2 regions of the Lactiplantibacillus plantarum genome follow, and region 2 is predicted to be linked to the other one. Evidence: predicted binding sites of a transcription regulator. Region 2 holds the regulator's gene; the other holds the start of a gene.

Region 1 (3,429 bases), 790 kb from region 2:
TCCGGCCCCGTTTCGACCGACGAGGGCCACCCGAGCGTGTTCTTGAATATCCATTTGTACGTTATCGAACAAGACATCGGCGCCAAAACGCCGCATAACTTGCTGTACTTGTAGTAAAATCACGCTTTATTAAGCTCCTTTCACATTTAATTCGTGACATAATTGTAGCATATTGTAACGGCCTGACCCAATTATTCGGAATAATAAGTAATTATTATTTCACAAAGTCACGCGTTATGCTAGAATAGTGTCAGCAAATTCACAAACTTTTAATTAGGAGGACACGTCCGAATGGCAGAAACAAAAATTCCACGGGCAACGGCAAAACGGTTACCGATTTATTACCGCTATTTAAATATCTTGCTAGATGCAGATAAGAAGCGGGTCTCATCGACCGAGTTGTCCGAGGCGGTTAAAGTAGATTCAGCAACGATTCGGCGAGATTTCTCGTATTTTGGGGCGCTCGGCAAACGAGGGTATGGATACGATGTTGAAACGTTACTTGCATTTTTCAAAAAGATTTTAAATCAAGACACCTTAACGAATGTTGCTTTAATTGGGGTCGGTAATTTGGGCCACGCCCTACTGAACTTTAATTTTCACAAAAACAGTAATGTCCGCATTTCAGCAGCATTTGATGTCAACGAGGCGATTGCCAATACAGTCCAAAGTGGGGTTCCAGTGTACCCAATGACGGAGCTCAAAAAGCAATTGATCGAACAACAGATTGAGATTGCTATCTTAACGGTGCCAACCACGGTTGTTCAGAAAATTACCGATGACTTGGTTGATGCAAACGTCAAAGGAATCATGAACTTTACGCCGTTACGAATCTCCGTTCCTGAGACAGTACGGGTTCAGAACGTTGATTTGACCAACGAATTACAAACATTGATCTACTTCATTGAACATTACGGTCAGCAATTAGGTGACAATGGTAATGACGATGAAAATGAGACTGAAGATTAATAACTCGCTTTATCTTTGAAATTAAATGGCTATAAAAAGGCTTCTCTGAATTATTCAGGAAAGCCTTTTTAACATACTTAGATCACGAATCATTGATTGTAACGTATAAATATTCGGTGAAAATTAACGTTGAAACGCTAGGTTAGCGCTACCTAGTAATGATACTAGTGCAGTAAGCCTAATAATGTGGGTAACACAACCGATGCGTTCATTAGGATGTGAGCCGTCATCGATGTTTGAATCCGACCGGTGTGCTGGTATAACCAGCAGAATAATAACCCGATAAAGGCATAGAGGATAAAGTGACCATCCGCATGTGCAAAGCTAAATAGCACACTAGAAATCAAGGCCGCCCCAATCTGACCAGTAACCGCACTTAGATTGCCAAAGATAACTTTGCGGAAGACGATTTCTTCCATAATCGGGGCACCGACAATGATGGCTAAGAAGAAAGCGGGATATTGTTGCCCAACAGTTAAGAGGGTGGTCGTGTTGGTTGACGCTGTTGACTGTCCCAGTAAAGCCGTCATTTTTAAAATGATGACTTGACCAACGATGACTAGGACAAGACCGATCAATCCCCAGATGAACGTCATGAACCAGTTACTTGGTTGTTTTTCAACAACGTTTTTTGTCCGCATGCGACTCGCCAACCAGATGAGTAGGATTGCACCGACTAAGTAGTCGACCGTTTGAATCACGAATACTTGGGCCCCTAGCTGATGGAAAGCAGTCACAAGGACGCTCGGTAGTGCGTAAATAATAAAGTAGATGATAAGAATAAAGATTGATTGGCGGCGATTAACCATCAAGTCACGTCCTTTTAAAAGTTTGATTTAAGATTTATTGATACTTCAATAGTATTCATTATAGTCGATTTGACATTCTTTGACTAATAATTGACAAATCACTTGCAATCTTGAATTAAAATGATATAGTTGACAATGTAATTAGCACTTGAGGTTGAGGAGTGCTAAAAAAGAATAAATGGAGGGATTCACGTGTTAAAACCATTAGGAGATCGCGTTATCTTGCAACAACAAGAAGAAGAAGAACAAACAATTGGCGGTATTGTCATTGCCAATAACGCTAAGGAAAAGCCCCAAAGCGGTAAGGTTGTTGCCGTCAATGACGGTCGTGTTTTAGATAACGGGACAAAAGTTGACCCCAGCGTGAAGGTCGGCGATCAAGTATTATTCGATAAGTATGCCGGTACCGAAGTCAAGTATCAAGGTGCTAAGTATTTGGTATTGCACGAAAAAGATATCGTTGCAATCGAAGACTAATCCATTTAAATTGCGCAACTTAAAATAAATTAAATTCATGAGGTGAATAGAGATAATGGCTAAAGAATTAAAGTTCTCTGAAGATGCACGTTCAGCGATGCTAAAAGGTGTCGATCAATTAGCTGACACAGTTAAGTCAACGTTAGGTCCTAAGGGTCGCAACGTTGTTTTGGAACAATCATATGGTTCACCAACAATTACTAATGATGGTGTAACGATTGCTAAGGCGATCGAATTAGACGATCATTTCGAAAACATGGGTGCTAAGTTAGTTTCTGAAGTTGCTTCAAAGACTAATGACATCGCTGGTGATGGGACGACTACTGCAACGGTCTTAACACAATCAATCGTTAATGAAGGTATGAAGAACGTTACGGCCGGTGCTAACCCTGTTGGCATTCGTCGTGGGATTGAAGAAGCTACTAAGACGGCGGTTGACTCATTACACGCTATGGCACACGAAGTTAAGACGCAAGAAGATATTGCGCAAATCGCTTCTGTATCTTCAGCAAGTGAAGAAACTGGTAAATTGATTGCCGAAGCCATGGAAAAAGTTGGTCATGACGGTGTTATCACGATTGAAGAATCACGTGGTGTTGATACTAGTTTAGACGTTGTTGAAGGGATGCAATTCGACCGCGGCTACTTATCACAATACATGGTTACTGATAATGATAAGATGGAAGCGGATCTTGACAATCCATATATCTTAATTACTGATAAGAAGATTTCAAACATTCAAGATATCTTACCACTATTACAATCCATCGTTGAACAAGGCAAGCCATTGTTGATCATTGCTGATGACATTTCTGGTGAAGCTTTACCAACCTTAGTCTTGAACAAGATGCGTGGGACGTTTAACGTTGTCGCCGTTAAGGCACCCGGTTTTGGTGATCGGCGTAAGGAACAATTACAAGATATCGCTATCTTAACTGGCGGGACGGTTATCACTGACGACCTTGGCCTTGAATTGAAGGACACGACCATCGATCAATTAGGTCAAGCCAACAAAGTTACGGTTACTAAGGATAACACCACCATTGTTGAAGGCGCTGGTTCCAAGGATGCTATTTCAGAACGGGTTGAATTTATCCGTAACCAAATCGGTGAAACAACTTCTGACTTTGACAAAGAAAAGTTACAAGAACGTTTAGCTAAATTAGCTGGTGGG
Region 2 (3,429 bases):
AAGTGCAATGGGCCACTAGCACCAGCGGAAATAAATGGCAAACTAATTTGAGCTTCAGAAACACCTGAAAGGTCCTTCTTAGCCTTTTCAGCAGCATCCTTTAACCGTTGTAAGGCCATCTTGTCTTTTGATAAATCAACACCGTTGTCAGCTTTAAAGCCATCAACTAACCAGTCGATAATCTTTTGGTCAAAGTCATCACCACCAAGGTGGGTATCACCATTTGTGGATAATACTTCGAAGACCCCGTCGCCTAATTCCAAGATGGAAACATCAAAAGTCCCACCACCAAGGTCATAGACTAAAATCTTTTCATCTTTGTCGGTCTTATCCAAACCATAGGCTAAAGCTGCCGCCGTTGGTTCGTTAATAATCCGTTCAATGTTTAAGCCGGCAATCTTACCAGCATCCTTAGTTGCTTGCCGTTGGGCATCATTAAAGTAAGCTGGAACAGTCACAACGGCCTTTTCAACCGTGTCACCCAAGTAATCTTCAGCAAAGCCCTTGATATATTGCAAAATCATTGCTGAGATTTGTTGTGGGGTGTAGTCCTTACCTTCGATGCTAACTTTGTAACCAGCTTCACCCATGTGACGCTTGATTGAAGCTACCGTATTCGGGTTAGTGATTGCTTGCCGCTTGGCAACTTCACCAACTTGAGTTTCGCCATCTTTGAATGCCACAACTGAAGGAACCGTCCGGCCACCTTCAGGAGTGGTGATAATCTTAGGTTCATTACCTTCAAGAACCGCTACCGCAGAGTTAGTAGTCCCGAGGTCAATCCCGATAATTTTATTACTTGCCATAAATTAACAAACCTCTTTTTAATTTAGTATTTTTATTGATTAATTACTGTGCCACAACAACCATTGCTGGACGGAGGGTCCGGTCTTTCAATAGGTAACCCCGTTGTAAGACTTGTACTACCGTATCAGCTGGATGATCATCATCAACTGGCACCGTTTGAACAGCTTGGTGAATATTGGGATCAAACTTTTCGCCCGCAGCCGCAATTTCGGTGACCCCATGTTTTTTCAAAGCATCCTGTAAATGGCCATAGACCATTTCGACACCCTTCTTCAACTGTTGGGCCGCTTCATCGTCAGCTGGCGTTGCCAAAGCCCGTTCCAAGTTATCCAGAACTGGTAAGACATCCTTTGCAAGTGCTTGACCGTCATATTTCAACAGCGCCGCTTGTTCTTTTTTGTTGCGGTTTTGCATGTTGACGATCTCCGCCTGTGCACGCAATAACTGGTCATCTTTCGCATCTAATTGCGCTTTGAGATCAGTAATTTGTTGTGTCGGATCGACCGCTGTCGTTTGCTCAGCTTGATCATCAGTCGCACTCGTCGCTGCCTGTGTCGCTTCACTGGCAGTTGACATTGCTGCTGAATCAGTTGTTGACGCTTGTGAATCTTCCGGCGTCGTCCGCGTTGATTTCTTTGCCAATGTTTTCATCTCCCTGTCCGTCACTCGTCAAAGTACCGGTAATAATCTAATAATTTGCGGGCTAATTCTCGTTGGAACGCACCCATCAGTCCAATCATCCGTGAATACGGCATGGCGGTCGGCCCGAGCAAGGCAATCACACCTTGTCCGTGTTGATCAACATCGTAAGTCGCGGTAATTAAACTGTAGTTCTTCAACAAATCGTTGGTGATCTCATTACCGATTCGGACTTGAATCCGTTGACCGGGTGGACCAATCACGTTAGCTAACCGGTCCGTTTGGTCGAGTAACGAGTACAATGACTGTAACTCTTTAGGGCTCTGCTGGTCCGTATAGTTGAACAAATTCAACTTACCACCAACATAAAAGCGCTCGGAAGCTGCCTTGGACAACACACTGCCAAAAATATCTAAGAAACCATCTGGATCTTGCAAATACTGTGCAAGTTTTAACGGAATCTCATGCGTTAATTGGCGGAGGACGTCTTGTAACGGCAGGCCAACCAGTTGATCGTCGATGAAACGAACGACCGGTTCCAGCTCATCGCCGGTAATGTCACTAGGAATAGTAAACGTCTGGTTTTCAACGTCACCATTATTCGTCACTAGAATCGCCATTACTTGATGATTCCCCAACGGAACGAGTCTGAAACCACTCAACCGACTATCTTTAAGTTCAGGTCGCAATGTAAAGGTCGTGTAACTTGTCAGTTGCGACAAGATATCCGCCGACTGAGCAACGATCTCATCGATCTTGTGAAATTCACCGCCTAATGAATGTTGAATCACCTTCAAGTCTTTGCCATCCACCTTTTCAGGCTTTAGGATATGGTCAACATAGTACCGATACCCCTTAATCGATGGAATTCGCCCTGAAGACAAATGCGTTTTGACGATTAATCCTAAATCTTCTAGTCGGGCCATTTCATTACGAATCGTCGCTGAACTGACCTTGATCGGTAGTTCTTGAACTAGCGATTTGGATCCAACTGGATTACCGCCCTCGGTATAGTCACGGACAATGGCCTTTAAAATTAGGCTTTGTCGTTCAGTTAACGTGATCATCACCTCTTTTTAGCACTTAACTTAATGGAGTGCTAACACAATTACTAATATAACAACCACCCTGATGAAAGTCAAGGAAAGACAAAGTATTTCTAGAAAAGAATGCTTAAATTATTAGGACACCAGTCCCACTATGACTGGACTTAATTGACCGTCGCCCCCAATTAGCACTCCTTACTTACGAGTGCTAATATACACCCTCACCCTTCACAATGCAAGCATGGTGCCTAGCAGACTACTCGCTTTTCTGCTGCCATTACTCAGCACACCAGCCACAACAAAAAAATCTCAAGAGTTACAGACTCTCGAGATTTTTGACTAGCCTGATGTACATTGCCAACAGACATTCTAGTGAAACCTGGCCTTAACGGTAATCAGCTTTCAAACTAATCAACGTTCAGCTTTATTAATGGCATGATCAATGGTTTCATTATCAAATTGTTCTTGTAAGTACGCTTCATTGTCGATTGGCAAGTGCACATGAAAGTCAGCAAAATGTTGAACTTTCAGCGTCGCTTGTTCGACTTCAAACCCCAGCAAGTGTCCACCTAATTGATGGTCTTTACTTAGAAAGTGTAAGTGAAAGCCACCGACCGTAGCGCCTTGGAACAAATGCGGTGCGTAGTAGCCAATAATCGTTCCGTCAACATGTTCACCGGTGAATTCCGGTTGTGTTGCCGTTGCCGCGACTAATGTTTTGTACGGTGGCTCCTGACGAGGCGCGACTCGCGTCTTGACTTTTGCAAAGGTCCCATCGACGCGAATAGCCGCAAACACGTTGGTCAAACGATAGTCATGAACCACTTGTTGCTCGAAATCAGTTTGTGTGATTGCAGCTAATTGCGCACTAATATCAGGCTTTTCAAAGTGCACCGATGCAAATGGTAACGTCTCTTCGGGCTGAATTTCCCGAATT

Evidence for each region. The regulator HrcA, encoded in region 2, represses chaperone genes, less so after heat shock. The targets are predictions, from matches to a motif close to TTAGCACTCNNNNNNNNNGAGTGCTAA.
Region 1: a site for HrcA is predicted at 1,920-1,946, ahead of groES (co-chaperone GroES). Genes of this name have one in related genera too.

The regions. Positions count from the first base shown of each region.
Region 1 is NZ_CP039121.1:2,655,558-2,658,986, reverse strand. It holds gene E5260_RS12520 (ABC-F family ATP-binding cassette domain-containing protein) at 1-123, opposite strand, end outside; gene E5260_RS12515 (redox-sensing transcriptional repressor Rex) at 292-969, shown strand; gene E5260_RS12510 (CPBP family intramembrane glutamic endopeptidase) at 1,134-1,778, opposite strand; gene groES (co-chaperone GroES) at 1,971-2,255, shown strand; gene groL (chaperonin GroEL) at 2,311-3,429, shown strand, end outside.
Region 2 is NZ_CP039121.1:1,868,894-1,872,322, forward strand. It holds gene dnaK (molecular chaperone DnaK) at 1-806, opposite strand, end outside; gene grpE (nucleotide exchange factor GrpE) at 850-1,449, opposite strand; gene hrcA (heat-inducible transcriptional repressor HrcA) at 1,470-2,513, opposite strand; gene budA (acetolactate decarboxylase) at 2,904-3,429, opposite strand, start outside.